4 regions of the Pseudomonas sp. 24 E 13 genome follow, and region 3 is predicted to be linked to each of the others. Evidence: predicted binding sites of a transcription regulator. Region 3 holds the regulator's gene; each other region holds the start of a gene.

Region 1 (3,861 bases), on a different contig from region 3:
CCAGATGAAGTCCGACGAACCCGCGCTCTGGGCGCCCATATCGAGGGTGCGCACCACGTTGCCGTCCTTGTCGGTGATCTTGATCGAGACGTTGCCCGTTGCCGCCGTTACCGCCACCGACCCGTTCATGCTCTTGCTGGTATCGACCAGTGCCTTGTCGGTCTGGGTGATGATCGAACGTCCCACCAGCGACGAAGCCTGCAGCGCCTGCGACGAGCTGAAGTTGCTCGATATGTTGTTTACCGAGTCGTTCAGGGTGTTGATGCCTTCCAGGCTGCTGAACTGGGCCAACTGCGCCACGAAGGCACCGTTGTCCTGTGGCGACAACGGGTTCTGGTTTTTCAGCTGGGTGACCAGCAGTTGCAGGAATGCATCCTTGCCCAACGCCTGGTTGCCGGTGGCAGCCTTGGAAACATTCGCTACATTGTTTGAAGCGTCCTTGACCTTGGAGTTGAACAGGTCCTGGACTGCCGTGTTGTTCGACGTATCAACGATGGCCATTATTTGGCGCCCCTTATCACTGACCCAGGGTCAGGACCTTCTGCATCATGGTTTTGGCGGTGTTCATCATTTCCGCGTTGGTCTGGAACGAACGGCTGGCGGAAATCATGTCGGCCATCTCCTCGACCACGTTGACGTTGGGGTAGTAGACATAACCCTTTTCGTTCGCTGCCGGATGATTGGGCTCGTAACGCGCTTCGAGGTTGCTCTGGTCCTCGACCACACCCAGTACCTGCACGCCTTGCCCGGCGGCATCCTGGTTCTGGAACAGCGAATCACTGCCGCCGCCCTGGCCGCCCTGGAACATGGTGGCAAATACCGGATGACGGGCACGGTAAGTCTGGTCGATGCTCGAAGACACGGTCTCGGCGTTGGCGATGTTACTGGCGACGGTGTTCAAACGCGTGGTCTGCGCGCTCATGCCACTGCCGGCAATATTGAAAACACTGGACAGGGACATGGCTTATTCTCCACGCAGGGCTGACATCAGCCCTTTGAATTTGCTGTTGAGCAGGGTGAAGCTGGCCTGGAAGTTCACCGAGTTTTCGGCGTAGTTCGATTGTTCCAGTTGAGCATCAACGGTGTTCTGGTCGATCGACGGCTGCATCGGCGTGCGATACAGCAGCGACTCGTCACCACTGCTCAGGCCTTGCGCTTCAATATGACGGCTGTTGGTCATGTTCAAGGCGAAGGCGCCGTTTTTGGTCTTGTCCTGCTGTGCGGCGAGCACGGCGGAGAAGTCCAGGTCCCGAGCCTTGTAGTTCGGGGTGTCGGCGTTGGCAATGTTGTTGGCCAGGACTTCGGCACGCTGGGCGCGGAAGCCCAGGGCTTTTTCGTGGATACCGAGCGCTTTATCGAAGCTGATGCTCATGGCGGAAACCTTTAGGCTGACCTGCTGTTCGTTAGCAGGGTTATAGCAAGGTGCATGCCAATGTGACCAAGCCCCGTATATCAAGGGCTTGCAGAGAAATTGCCGGCGGCAATGCCAGAAAAGCGGCAAGTGCTTTCCGCGTGGCGCCAGTAAAGCGGCAATGGAAGGATTGCCGCTACCGTTGAAAGTGCCGCGAAACAAATGTGGGAGGGGGCTTGCCCCCGATAGCAGTGTGTCATGTCATGAATAGCTGACTGACCCACCGCCATCGGGGGCAAGCCCCCTCCCACATTTTTTACCGGGTAAACGTTGTTATTTGGCCTGGTAGATGATTCCCGGGCTGCACTGCACCATCTGGTAGTGATCCGGCAAGCCGTTCAAGGCTTCCGACGCGCCAAGGAATAGATACCCGCCGCGCTTGAGCGTGCCATGAATGCGCAAGAGGATGTCCTTCTTCACTTCGGCCGAGAAGTAGATCAGCACGTTGCGACAGAACACCATGTCGAACTTGCCCAGGCTGGCGTAGCTGTCGAGCAAGTTGAACGAGCGGAACTCGACGCGGTTCTTGATCGGCGCCTTGATCGCCCAGCGCCCTGCCCCCTTCGGGTCAAAATAGCGCTGCAAACGTTCCTGGGACAGGCCTCGGCCCAGGGCCAGGCTGTCGTACTCACCGGTCTTGCAGTTGGTGAGCATGCTGCCGGAGAGGTCCGTCGCCACAATTTGCGCGCCGGCTTTCAACTGGCCCATGTTGGTCCGCTCGAACTCGTCGATGGTCATGGAGATCGAATAAGGTTCCTGTCCCGAGGAGCATGCCGCCGACCAGATGCGCAGGCGCTGGCCCGGGCTGGCCTTGATGGCTTCGGGCAGCACTTTGTTCTTGAGCACCTCAAAGGGGTAGGTATCGCGAAACCATAAGGTTTCGTTGGTGGTCATGGCATCGACCACCATCTCCTTGAGCCCGCTGCGCGGCTGCCCCTGGATACGCTGGACCAGCTCACCCAGGGATTTGATGCCCTGCTGTTCCATCAGCTTGTTGAGACGGCTGGATACCAGGTACTGCTTGTTTTCACCGAGCAATATGCCACAGGCTTTTTCCAGGAAGACCCGGAACTGTTCGAAATCCAAATTACCCGTAGACAATGGTACCGCCTCTTAAATCGTGTGACCGCCAGGAGAAATGCCCCTAGCCGTGATCTGCTGCCTTGATCCGGTCGACTACCCGGGATGCGAGGTCATCAGGCCGGAATTTGGCCAGGAAGTCATCTGCACCGACCTTCTTGACCATGGCCTGATTGAATACCCCCGACAACGAAGTATGCAGGATGATGTGCAATTTTTGCATGCGTGGATCGTTGCGTATTTCAGCCGTGAGGGTGTATCCGTCCATTTCCGGCATTTCAATGTCGGAAATCATCATCAGGAACTCTTCTTCCGGCTTCTTGCCCTCGTCCACCAACTTGCGCAGGTAATCCAAGGCTTGGCGCCCATCATTAAGGGCTACGACCTCGACGCCAACGGTTTGCAGGCAACGCGTGACCTGCTTGCGCGCGACAGAGGAGTCGTCCACGGTCAACACGCGCAGGGATACCGCCTTGTGTGCCGTCTCGGCATCCACGACCCCGACGGAAATCGTTTCCGAGGTGGGCGCAACCTCGGCGAGGATTTTCTCCACGTCGATGATCTCGACCAACTGGTTATCCACCCGCGTCACCGCCGTGAGGTAATGATCGCGCCCGGTGCCCTTGGGCGGCGGATGAATCTCTTCCCAGTTCATGTTGACGATACGTTCCACCGAGCGCACCAGAAACCCCTGGGTCTTGGTGTTGTACTCGGTAATGATCACGAACGGGCTCTCGCGGTCCTGCAAACCAGAGGACCCGGTGGCCATTGCCAAGTCAAGAATGGGGATGGTCGCGCCACGTATATTGGCAACGCCACACACCACCGGACTGGACTTGGGCATGATCGTCAGCTTGGGACACTGCAGCACTTCGCGCACTTTAAACACGTTGATCCCGTACAGCTGCTTGCCGTCCAGGCGAAAAAGCAACAACTCCAGGCGATTCTGCCCTACCAGCTGTGTGCGCTGGTTTACTGAATCCATTACACCTGCCATGCCCAGACTCCTAAATCCCAGAGGTACGATGCGTACCCAACACTAAACGGCACGAGCTTTGCTATTTGGTTGGCTATGGATATTAAAACGACAGTTTCCCGACGCGCTTGCCGCCCAAAGTATCGCAGATTGCTCTGCGCCGCGATGGCGCTGCTTGTCTGGGGCGTGGGCGTCACCGCTCGCGCCGACAACGTCACCCTGCCTGATCTCCTTATCGGCGTCACCCAGGGCTTTCTTGAATACACTGTAGAAGATTATCTGGAGACCACCCAGACACCGGGGCGCTATGAGATCCAGGTCAATCAGTTGGACCCGCGCCTGCGCATGCCGATGTGTGACAAGGAATTGACAGCCACCCTGGAAAGCCCGGCCC
Region 2 (3,861 bases), on a different contig from region 3:
TTCGGCCACCTGAATCAGTTTCTGCTGTCGGCTCATGGCCTGACGGCGCATGAGGGTGTAGGCCTCTTCCTCATTGCAGTCCTTCATTTTCATCAGCAGACCCTTGGCCAGCTCGATGCGCTTGCGTTCCGCCAACTGTTGATCGCGGGCGTGCAGCTGGGCACGCAGGGCCTGGTCGCTTTCAAAGCGCGCCATGGCCACCTCGAGGATCGGTTGCAGGCGCTGGGCCTGGATGCCTTCGACAATATAGGCACTGACCCCGGACTTGATCGCCTGGCGCATGACAGTCGGGTCATGTTCATCGGTGAACATCACGATAGGGCGGGGCTGGTCCCGGCTGACCAGCACCACTTGTTCCATCACATCGCGGCCGGGTGACTCGGTATCGATCAGGATCACGTCGGGGCGCACTGTTTCGACGCGTGCGGGCAAGTCGATGGTCAGGCCGGATTCATCGATCACCTCAAAGCCGGCCTCGGTCAGCGCGGCCTTGAGCCGGCCGACTTTGCGCGGGGTGTCGTTGATCAACAGGATTCGCAGCATGCTCGTGCTCCTAGCGCAGCGCTTGGCGGCTGGTGTCATCCGCCATGGCGTGCAGGCGGAAGCTGCGGGCATAGCCGGCGGGGTCGGAGCCGTCCCAGATCCTGCCGTCGATCAACTGGCTGCTGCGCATATCCTGGGCATGGGTCGGCACGCCCACGGCGCTGGCGGCCTGACGATACACATCCAATTGTTGCACCTGGCGGGCGACGGCCAGGTAATCGGGGTCTTCGCGCAGCAGGCCCCAACGGCGAAACTGGGTCATGAACCACATACCGTCGCACAGGTAAGGCAGGTTGACCGCGCCATCGGCGAAGAACCGCAGCGCATGCGGGTCCTGCCACTGGTTGCCCAGGCCATCTTCGTAGTGCCCCAGCAGTCGTGGCTCGATACAGTCCAGCGGTGCGTCGAGGTACTCGCGGGCGCTGAGCAGTTGGGCGGTGGAACGACGGTTTTGCGTGCTCGCTTCGATAAAGCGACTGGCCTCAAGAATCGCCATCACCAATACGCGCGCCGTATTGGGGTACTGGTCGACGAAGGCTTGGGTACAACCCAGGACTTTTTCCGGATGATTGGGCCAGATCGACTGGCTGGTCGCCAGGGTGAAGCCCTGGTTCTGCTTGACGGCGCTGGCGCACCAGGGTTCGCCGACACACAGGCCGTCGATGCGTCCCGCCTGCAGGTGCGCGACCATCTGCGGCGGGGGCACTACCACACTGTCCACGTCCCGCAGCGGGTGGATGCCCTGGCTCGCCAGCCAGTAATACAGCCACATGGCGTGGGTGCCCGTCGGAAAGGTCTGGGCGAAGGTGAGTTTTGTGCGGCTTTGGTGCACGTGGCGATCCAGCGCCTCAGGAGTGACCACGCCCTGCTGTTGCAGCCCACGGGACAGGTTGATGCTCTGTCCGTTTTGATTGAGCCCCATCAGCACCGCCATCGGGCTCGGCGCAACGCCGCCGATGCCCAGGTGCACGGCATAGATCAGGCCGTAGAGGCTATGGGCGGCGTCCAGCTCACCGCTGACCAGTTTGTCGCGCAAGTTGGCCCAGGACGATTGGCGCTTGAGGTTCAGTGTGAGGCCGTAGGGTTGCGCAAACCCCTGGGTGGCGGCGACCACCAGCGAGGCGCAATCAGTCAGGGCCATGAAACCCAGGTCCAGGCTGCTCTTTTCCGGGGCGTCACTGCCGTTTACCCAGGCGAGCGCGGGGTTCACCGAGCTGCCGTCGACCGAATCGTTCATCAACACCTACCTTTTCTCGCAAAAAAAAGCGTCGCGCCCTCGGATGGCGATACCGGCCATTACAGGGAAACGACGCCTTTGTCCGTAGGCCCGCACCGTCGGTGGTGCGCGCCCTGATAGAGAGTGCGTAGCAAGGCACATGCCACGGGGCAGCCGTCAGCTTTCCATCATGATTGAACCTCGCCCGCCTTTCAGTATGGCCGCTCTTTTGCGTCCTCCCCCCAGGAAAACCCACGGTGCATGCTGATTCCGCCATTACGACCCGCCACTGCCTCTGCAGCATGCTGCTGTGGGTCGCGCTGTTGCTGGTCAGCCATGTGGCCCGGGGCGATCCGTATCAGGCCAGGGATGAGCGCCTGGACAGTTTTTTCACGGCGCTGTCGGTGCCGTTGGGGATGCCTGTGGTGGTCAGTCGGGAAGCGGCGCCCAAGCGTGTCAGCGGGACATTCGATTTTGACGCGCCGCAACAGGTCCTCGAAACGCTGGCCGGGCAGGAAGGCCTGATCTGGCACAGCGACGGGCAGGCCGTGTACCTCTACAACGCGAGTGAAGCCAGGACCTCTGCGGTGGCGCTGCGCTACATCTCGGTCAACCGGCTGCGCGGCATCATGCGCCGAACAGGCATGGATGAATCGCGCTATCCCTTGCGCGACAGCGGGGTGCGTACGTTCTACGTGTCCGGGCCGCCAAGCTACGTCAGCCAGGTGCTGCGGCTGGCGCAATTGACCGACCGGCAACGCAGTGAACTGCGTGTGGGGGCGCACGCCTTCGGTGTGGTGCAGGTGTTCAATACCCACGTCGAGGATCGGCAGCATGGGACCGGCGCAAACAAGGTCACGGTGCCGGGCATGGCCTCCGTCATCCAAGGCCTGCTGGCCAGTGAGCAGAAGGGCCTGCTGGCGGACAAGAACCTGACGCTGATCGCTTATCCGGACACCAACAGCCTCCTGATCAAGGGCAAGCCTGCTCAGGTCAGCCTGATCGAAAAACTGGTGGATGAATTGGATGTGCCCAAGCAAGTCAATGAAATCTCGTCATGGCGTGTGGAAGCGGGTCGTGACGAATCGAAGCCCCCGGCCGGGCCGCCGCCGTTGACGGCCGCGCAATATGAACGTGTGCAACGTGCGTTTGTCAGGTCGGGCCGCGAGCGTTCTCCCTGAATAAAGGCGTTAGTCCATGTACCTGGAAATACTGCTGCAGGAGCAACTGATCAGCCGCAAGCGACTGGCTGCGTTTGCGCCGGGCAAAGTCTTGCCTTTGGCACCCGAAGTCATCCATTGCGTGGAGGTTCGGGTCAATGGGCAACTGATGGCGGTGGGTGAGTTGGTGCAGTTGGAGGATCGATTAGGGGTGGAGCTGCATGAGGTGTATCAGGAGTGGCTGCCGTATTCCGGTTGAGGCGAATTGTCTTACAGCAAACCGCTGAAAGACGCTGATTGAATCGGGTTTTTCCTAACGTGATACGCGAGGGAGGTTTTTATAGTCATGGCATCGGGCAAGTGGGCCGTCACAGGAAGATTGGATTGAATGTCAGCAGTCGAACGTGCAGGTGCCTTATGGCGGTGGTGATTGAAGAATCGACAAAGTCCCTCGTTTTCGCTGATTGGACCTTGCATGACGATGGTCGGCTGACAGGCAGAGAAACCGACATTCAACTGCCGCCCAAAGAGGGCAGCGTGCTTCGATTGTTGCTGGCCTCCGGCGGTGCGTTGATGACCAAGGACCGCCTGTTGGCGCTCGCCTGGCCCAGGGGCGAGGTGGCCGATGAGTCATTGACCCGTTGCATTTATGCCTTGCGCAAACACTTGAGCGCCGACAAGGGGTTTATCAAGACCGTGTATGGCAAGGGGTATCGTTTTACCTGCCCCGTGCAGGTAAAAGACGCTGAGCCGATGCGGGTGGTGCACACGTGCGCGGCATGCGGACAGATCAGCCATGTCTAAGCGGTGGGGCAGGGGCCTGATCCTCGGCCTGCTGCTGGGCAGCAACCAGGCCCTGGCCTACTGCTGGGATGAGGTGGCGCGTCGCTACGACTTCGAGCCGGAGTTGCTGCAGGCGATCGCGGCGGTGGAGTCGGGGTT
Region 3 (3,861 bases):
GTATCGACTGGCAAGGGAATGAAAGCGTATTTGAAAGAAAGCAGGATACACCTGCTATCGAACGTAAGAGGACAGTATGAGGCTCGTTAAAACCCTCCCTATTTTGCTCGGTCTGGGCGCAGCACTGGGAAGCGTGAGCGCCTGGGCTCTGCCGAACGATAGCCAGCAACCGATCCACATCTCGGCTGACGATGCGCAGCTGGATGACAAACAAGGCGTCGCAACCTACACAGGTGGCGTCATCATCACCCAGGGCTCGATGAAGATCACCGGCAACACGGTGACCCTGACGCGTACCCAGGCCGGCGATATCGATGTCGTGACCTCGGTGGGCAACCTGGCTTACTTCGAGCAGCAGCAAAAGGCGGAAGACCCAGGCCCGATGAAGGGCTACGGCAAGACCATTCAATACCATGCCCAGCAAAATCGCATCGTATTGATTGACCAGGCCAAGGTACTCAGTGCCGACGGCAACTCGACCGAAGGCGAGAAAATCGTCTACAACACCAAGACCCAGGTCGCCCAGGCCGGTCGCGCCAATGGCAACAAGCTCAGCACACCTCGCCCACGGATCGACATGGTCATCCAGCCGAAGAAGAAGGCCGAGTAATGGCAACCCTGAAAGCCCAGCATCTGGCCAAGGCCTATAAAAGCCGTCAGGTGGTACGCGATGTGAGCCTGTCGATCGACAGCGGCCAGATCGTCGGCTTGCTCGGCCCCAACGGCGCCGGCAAGACTACCTGCTTCTATATGATCGTCGGGCTGGTCCAGGCGGACCAGGGACGCGTATTGATCGACGACCTGGACGTCAGCCACCAGCCAATGCACGGCCGTGCCCGCGCAGGTATCGGCTATCTTCCCCAGGAGGCGTCGATCTTCCGCAAACTGTCGGTGGCCGACAACATCATGGCGATCCTCGAGACCCGCAAGGAACTCGACCGCGATGGCCGCCGCCAGGAGCTGGAAAGCCTGCTGCAGGAATTCCACATCAACCATATTCGCGACAACCTCGGCATGAGCCTGTCCGGGGGTGAGCGTCGTCGTGTGGAGATCGCCCGCGCCCTGGCAACCGCGCCGAAATTCATCCTGCTGGACGAACCGTTTGCCGGTGTCGACCCGATCTCGGTGGGCGATATCAAGCAGATCATCCATCACCTCAAGGCAAAGGGCATTGGTGTGTTGATCACCGACCACAACGTGCGTGAAACCCTGGATATCTGCGAAACCGCTTACATCGTCAACGATGGGCAACTGATCGCCGAAGGTGATTCCGCGACGATCCTGGCCAACGAGCTGGTGAAAGAAGTTTACCTGGGTCACGAGTTCCGCCTGTAGACACGGTGATATCGGGCCATTGGCAAGAGTGCGAGCGAGTCAATGAAAACCTCGGTTTTTTTATTGTTACCGCGCTCTAGGCAAAGGCCCTGATTTCAGGCATATAATTTGCTTATGTTTGGCGCTCACGCGCCCTGTCGTGGATGGCGCATTGCGCCGGCGAATAAGGTGTTAAGCCCCTGCCATGAAACCATCGCTAGTCCTGAGAATGGGCCAGCAGCTGACGATGACACCGCAGCTGCAACAGGCCATCCGCCTGCTCCAATTGTCGACCCTGGACCTGCAACAGGAAATCCAGGAGGCCCTGGAGTCCAATCCGATGCTCGAACGCCAGGAAGAAGGCGACGACTTCGACAACACAGACCCTTTGGCCGACAACATCGAGCAAAAGCCCAATCCCGACGTGCAGGAACCGTCCTATCAGGAAACCGCCCCTACGGTGGATAACCTCGAGGACGGCGAATGGAACGAACGCATTCCCAACGAGCTTCCCGTGGATACCGCCTGGGAAGACGTGTACCAGACCAGCGCCAGCAGCCTGCCCAGCAATGATGATGACGAATGGGACTTCACCACCCGTACGTCGGTCGGCGAGAGCCTGCAGAGTCACCTATTGTGGCAACTTAACCTGGCGCCGATGTCCGACACCGATCGTCTGATCGCCGTCACCCTGATCGATTGCATCAACAACCAGGGTTACCTGGACGAGACGCTGGAAGAAATTCTTGAGGCGTTCGACCCGGAGCTGGATATCGAGCTGGACGAGATCGAAGCCGTCCTGCACCGCATCCAGCAATTCGAGCCCGCCGGGATTGGCGCCCGTACGCTCAGCGAGTGCCTGTTGCTGCAACTGCGCCAACTGCCGGCCAAGACACCCTGGCTGGCTGAAGCCAAGCGCCTGGTCAGCGACTACATCGACCTGCTGGGCAGCCGCGACTACAGCCAGTTGATGCGTCGCATGAAACTCAAGGAAGACGAGCTGCGCCAGGTCATCGAGCTGGTGCAGAGCCTCAACCCGCGCCCGGGCTCGCAGATCGAGTCCAGCGAAGCCGAATATGTCGTCCCTGACGTGATCGTGCGCAAGGACAACGAGCGCTGGCTGGTCGAGTTGAACCAGGAGTCGGTGCCACGCCTGCGGGTCAACCCGCAATACGCCGGTTTCGTGCGCCGCGCCGATACCAGCGCCGACAACACCTTCATGCGCAACCAGCTGCAGGAAGCGCGCTGGTTCATCAAGAGCCTGCAAAGCCGCAACGAAACCCTGATGAAAGTCGCCACCCAGATCGTCGAGCACCAGCGCGGCTTCCTGGAATATGGTGACGAAGCCATGAAACCGCTGGTGCTGCATGACATCGCCGAGGCGGTCGGCATGCATGAATCGACGATTTCACGGGTGACCACGCAAAAATTCATGCATACCCCGCGGGGCATATATGAGCTGAAATACTTTTTCTCCAGCCACGTAAGCACCTCCGAAGGCGGCGAATGCTCGTCCACGGCGATCCGCGCGATCATCAAAAAACTGGTTGCCGCGGAAAATCAGAAAAAGCCGTTGAGTGACAGCAAGATCGCTGGTTTACTGGAGGCACAAGGCATTCAGGTCGCCCGTCGAACCGTCGCCAAGTACCGCGAGTCCCTCGGGATCGCGCCTTCCAGCGAGCGTAAGCGTTTGATGTGACGGGCGGGGCATAGCGTTCCAGTGGCAGGCGCTTTTCGCCTGCCGCTTTATGCACTGGCAACGAAGGAGAAGCTGTATGCAAGTCAACATCAGTGGACACCAACTGGAAGTCACCAAGCCCCTGCGTGAATACACCGAGAGCAAGCTGAACAAGCTTGCGGGGCACTTTGACAAGATCACCAACGTGCAGGTCATCATGGAGGTCGACAAGCTCAAACAGAAAATCGAGGCCACCCTGCACGTACCGAATGCCAAACTCGTCGCCAATGCGGAACATGAAGATATGTACGCGGCGATTGACTCGCTCTACGACAAGCTCGACCGCCAACTCATAAAGCATAAGGAAAAGAATCTGCACCTGATGCAAGGTACAGGTCGTTAACCCTCCCCCCATGATCCGACTTGAAACCATCCTGACCCCCGGCCGTTCCCTCGTGAACGTGCCGGGCGGCAGTAAAAAGCGCGCCCTTGAACAAATTGCTAATCTGATTGGGCGTGAAGTGCCCGAGCTGGATACGCAAGCTGTATATGAGGCATTGATTGCACGTGAAAAACTCGGCTCCACCGGTTTTGGTAACGGCATCGCCATCCCCCACTGCCGCCTAAAAGGCTGCGAAACACCGGTCAGCGCTCTGCTGCACCTGGATCACCCTATCGATTTCGACGCCATCGACGGTGCCCCGGTTGACCTGCTGTTCGTCTTGCTGGTCCCGGAAGCCGCCACCGATGCCCACCTGGAACTGCTCCGGCAGATCGCCAGCATGCTCGACCGCAAGGAAGTGCGCGATAAATTGCGCAGCGCCGGCAGTAACGAGGCGCTGTATCAGGTCGTCCTGGATGAGCAAAAC
Region 4 (3,861 bases), on a different contig from region 3:
GCAGGCATCCAGATAGTCCAGGCCCACGGCCAGCTTCAAGTGCCGCTCCGGCCGGGCCAACTGGTTGGTCACATCAAAACTGTACCAGGCGTCGTCCAGCCAGGCTTCGGCCCAGGCATGGCTGGCCAGGTGTGTAGTGTCTTCGGTGTACAAATACCCTGATACATACCGCGCCGGAATGCCCAGGCTGCGCGCGCAGGCCAGGAACGCATGGGTATGGTCCTGGCAGACGCCCGCGTGGCCGGCGAAGGCTTCCGCCGCGCAGGTGTCGACCTGGGTGGCGCCCGGCGTGTAGCGCATCGATTGGTTCAAGGCCTGCATCAGGTCGATCAGGGCCGTGCGGTCACGCCGCTGGTGGCAGTGCTGCCGGGCAAAACCGCGCAGGGCTTCGTCGGGTTCGGTCAGGCGCGTGCCGCGCAGGAACGGAAAGGCCGACTGGCTCTCATGTTCAGCCTCGCGCAGCTCGTCGATATCCACCTGGCCACGGGCGCCGATAATGATGGAGTCGTGAGGTTCGTCCAGCGTCAGCACATGCAGGATGTTGCCGAACGGGTCCACCTGTGCCCGCACAGGGCGCGGCAGGTCAAGCTGCCAGCTGAGCACGTGCTGGCGCTCGCTGTCGTGGGGCGTCAGGCGCAGATACTGGATGCTGGCGCGCACCTGGTCTTCGTAGCGGTAGGTGGTTTCGTGGCTGATGGAGAGTCTCATGCCGCCTCCAGGGGGGAACAGTTTTTAATCAACACAGGTCAATCCTCGACCACCCAGGTGTCTTTGGTGCCGCCGCCCTGGGACGAATTGACCACCAGCGAACCTTCGCGCAGCGCTACACGGGTCAGGCCACCGGGCACCACGCGGGTGTCCTTGCCGGACAGCACGAACGGGCGCAGGTCGATATGCCGTGGGGCGATGCCGTTTTCTACAAACGTCGGGCAAGTGGACAAACACAGGGTGGGTTGGGCGATATAGGCGTGGGGCTTGGCCTTGATGCGTGCGCGGAACGCCTCGATTTCCGCAGCGGTGGACGCCGGGCCCACCAGCATGCCGTAGCCGCCGGAGCCCTGGGTTTCCTTGACCACCAACTCGGGCAAGTGGGCCAGGACGTGGGACAACTCGTCGGGCTTACGGCATTGAAACGTCGGAACGTTCTGCAGGATCGGTTCTTCATCCAGGTAAAAACGGATCATCTCGGTGACGAAGGGGTAGACCGATTTGTCATCCGCCACCCCGGTGCCGATGGCATTGGCCAGCACGACATTGCCCGAACGGTAGGCGGCCAGCAGGCCCGGCACGCCGAGCATCGAGGCCGGGTTGAAGGCCAGGGGGTCGAGAAACGCGTCGTCGAGACGGCGGTAGATCACGTCCACCGCCTTGGGGCCGTCGGTGGTGCGCATGAATACGCGGTCATCGCGCACGAACAAATCGGCGCCCTCCACCAACTCCACGCCCATTTCCCTGGCGAGGAAGGCATGCTCGAAAAACGCACTGTTGAAGCGCCCCGGGGTCAGCACCACCACGCTGGGATTATCCAGGGGGCTGGCGCTTTTCAGGGTGTCGAGCAACAGGTTGGGGTAATGATCAATCGGCGCAATACGCTGGGCCGCGAACAGCTCCGGGAACAGGCGCATCATCATCTTGCGGTCTTCAAGCATGTAGCTGACGCCGCTCGGCGTACGCAAGTTGTCTTCCAGCACGTAGTAAGTGCCGTCGCCATCGCGAACGAGGTCGACCCCGGAGACGTGGGAATACAGATCACGGTGCAGGTTCAGGCCCTGCATGGCCAATTGGTATTGCTCGTTGGCCAGCACCTGTTCGGCGGGAATGATCCCGGCCCTGATGATGCGTTGTTCGTGGTACAGGTCGGCGAGGAACATGTTCAGCGCCTTGACCCGCTGGATACAGCCGCGCTCGACCGTTCGCCATTCGCTCGCCGGGATGCTGCGGGGGATGGTGTCGAAGGGAATCAAGCGCTCGGTCCCTTGCTCGTCCCCATAAAGCGTGAAGGTGATCCCTGCACGATGGAACAGCAAATCGGCCTCGCGCCGACGCTGGGCCAGCAGTTCGGCTGGGGTATCGGCCAACCAACGGGCAAACTGGCGGTAATGGGGCCGGACCTGCCCTGCCCCATCGTACATTTCATCGTAATAAGTGCGGATCATGCCGTACTCCTTGTCACCCGGACGCATGGACCTTCGCAAGGCCCGTGCCAGCGGCATAAACACTTGAAAATCAAAAACCTGGACAACCCGGGGATTCTCACTGCACCGTCCTGGTGCGCGTAATCACCGGAGTTTCGCCGCACGCTTCATGGCGATGCGACCTCTGACTATCACCAGCATAGTCAGAGTTGATTTCACTGCCCGCCCGCACCTGCGGATAATCATCTCCATCGGCTGAAAAGGACATGTCCTACAGCTAAACCCTTTGCACAGCCAGTACCGTGTCAGCTCGTGTACTGATCGGCTCCTCGATCTTCCCTTTCAGCCACCCTACTCGGGTGGCTTTTTTTTGGGCGCACACAAAGCGCGCTGCGCGTTGCGAACATTGGCGGGCGGCTCAAACAAAATCGGCCGACCCAAAGGTCAGCCGATGTGCTGTGTTGCTCATAAACGCTACATGGGTAACCCACGCACCTCCTGCTTGACGCCCCAGCCTTCGATGATCCCGCCAAGCGGCTCTACCACTGCCTCAAAGTCCTGCTCGAAGTCTCCTATACCGTCGTAGGTTGCAGACATGATTTTGCTCAACTCCAAGTACCAGGCACCATCGTCGCGTGCGCTGACCTGGGCGTTCAGCGATTCTCCACGAAATCGACCCGCAGCCCTGCGCGCCCGTTCTTCATCAGGAAAAATGGCGTAGAACTCGATGGGGTGAAAGCGTGAGAAGTCGAAGCCGCCTTCTTTCATGCGGCGCAGAACGTTGGTGCTGATGTCTTCTTGATAGGCTGTGCTCATGAAACGTCCTCCTCAGACTGATGGATAGACTTTCCGTGCTTCCTGAAGCTGAAGCCCGCGCGCTACTGGCGCGGGTACCACGGCAATGACCACCGCAGGAAAACAAGCATGTAGCTGACAAGACCAGACCTGAGCGATTGATTCGCTGATCTCGATTGCAGAGTAGCGCGAAGCTACCACCTGCACCAGAGGCGCAAAGATGGCATGCAGGGAATATTCAGGCGGCGGGTTCGACCCTGAGGTCTTTGATACCATTTTGGTCGTGCAAGCTCTTGACCGTAGGATCGGGAACACGATCGGCAAGATCGTTGAGGTCCAGCTTTTCCAATACCGGCGACACGCGTATGCGCACCATCTGTGCGGCCTCTTCCAGCGTCGGCTCATGATCGCAGTCAAATTGCTCGACTACCGGCTCACCACGGTCATTGATGAAAGAAATGTTCCACTTCGGCATCGGTGCCTCCTCGATAAAACCCATGTGTGGGCTCACATCTATCTGGACCTTGAGGGCTCACCAAACGTTCCACTCAAGGCAGGAGGCACAGGATTCGCCGCGCTTACTTCTCGGCGCGTTCCCTCAGGGCTTTCAAGGTGTTGAACGGTGCGTCCACCACAAACTTGTTGGCCAGCCACGACGGCACGCTGCCGCCCGGCTCGGTGTGCACCTGGTAGGTCACTTCGGTCTCGTTGGCGCCTTTGGGCACCAGTGTCCAGGCACCTTGCACCTGGGCGACCCGCACATAGCCTTTCTCTTCAGGCTTGTAGGTCGGCACACCCTCCAGTTTACGGGTGACGGTACCGTCAGCGGACCTTGTGGTGGTGACATGGATGTACGAATCACGGTCCGTCACCGGGAACGGCGCCTTGAACTGGGTGTAGGTCCAGGCCTCATCGCCTTTCTTGTCGACGA

Evidence for each region. Region 3 encodes sigma-54, which starts transcription at its own class of promoters, with help from an activator protein. Its sites were predicted from a motif close to ANTGGCATNNANNTTGCTNT; they were not measured.
Region 1: flgB (flagellar basal body rod protein FlgB) is a predicted target of sigma-54. The motif match lies at 1,415-1,434, and genes of this name have one in related genera.
Region 2: BFP90_RS24200 (CmpA/NrtA family ABC transporter substrate-binding protein) is a predicted target of sigma-54. The motif match lies at 1,908-1,927, and genes of this name have one in related genera.
Region 4: BFP90_RS23910 (circularly permuted type 2 ATP-grasp protein) is a predicted target of sigma-54. The motif match lies at 2,189-2,208, and genes of this name have one in related genera.

The regions. Positions count from the first base shown of each region.
Region 1 is NZ_CVTO01000076.1:4,081-7,941, reverse strand. Features, by position in the region: gene flgD (flagellar hook assembly protein FlgD) at 1-501, opposite strand, end outside; gene flgC (flagellar basal body rod protein FlgC) at 518-961, opposite strand; gene flgB (flagellar basal body rod protein FlgB) at 965-1,372, opposite strand; gene cheR (protein-glutamate O-methyltransferase CheR) at 1,685-2,512, opposite strand; gene BFP90_RS04035 (chemotaxis protein CheV) at 2,556-3,488, opposite strand; gene flgA (flagellar basal body P-ring formation chaperone FlgA) at 3,564-3,861, shown strand, end outside.
Region 2 is NZ_CVTO01000154.1:82,186-86,046, forward strand. Features, by position in the region: gene BFP90_RS24195 (ANTAR domain-containing response regulator) at 1-543, opposite strand, end outside; gene BFP90_RS24200 (CmpA/NrtA family ABC transporter substrate-binding protein) at 554-1,780, opposite strand; partial or broken gene BFP90_RS24205 (secretin N-terminal domain-containing protein) at 2,062-2,850, shown strand; gene BFP90_RS24210 (FliM/FliN family flagellar motor switch protein) at 2,957-3,178, shown strand; gene BFP90_RS24215 (winged helix-turn-helix domain-containing protein) at 3,337-3,723, shown strand; gene BFP90_RS24220 (transglycosylase SLT domain-containing protein) at 3,716-3,861, shown strand, end outside.
Region 3 is NZ_CVTO01000126.1:16,085-19,945, reverse strand. Features, by position in the region: gene lptC (LPS export ABC transporter periplasmic protein LptC) at 1-90, shown strand, start outside; gene lptA (lipopolysaccharide transport periplasmic protein LptA) at 77-610, shown strand; gene lptB (LPS export ABC transporter ATP-binding protein) at 610-1,335, shown strand; gene BFP90_RS15555 (RNA polymerase factor sigma-54) at 1,520-3,013, shown strand; gene hpf (ribosome hibernation-promoting factor, HPF/YfiA family) at 3,090-3,395, shown strand; gene ptsN (PTS IIA-like nitrogen regulatory protein PtsN) at 3,406-3,861, shown strand, end outside.
Region 4 is NZ_CVTO01000154.1:15,846-19,706, reverse strand. Features, by position in the region: gene BFP90_RS23915 (transglutaminase family protein) at 1-708, opposite strand, end outside; gene BFP90_RS23910 (circularly permuted type 2 ATP-grasp protein) at 747-2,156, opposite strand; gene BFP90_RS23905 (ribonuclease E inhibitor RraB) at 2,610-2,951, opposite strand; gene BFP90_RS23900 (hypothetical protein) at 3,169-3,429, opposite strand; gene BFP90_RS23895 (START domain-containing protein) at 3,509-3,861, opposite strand, start outside.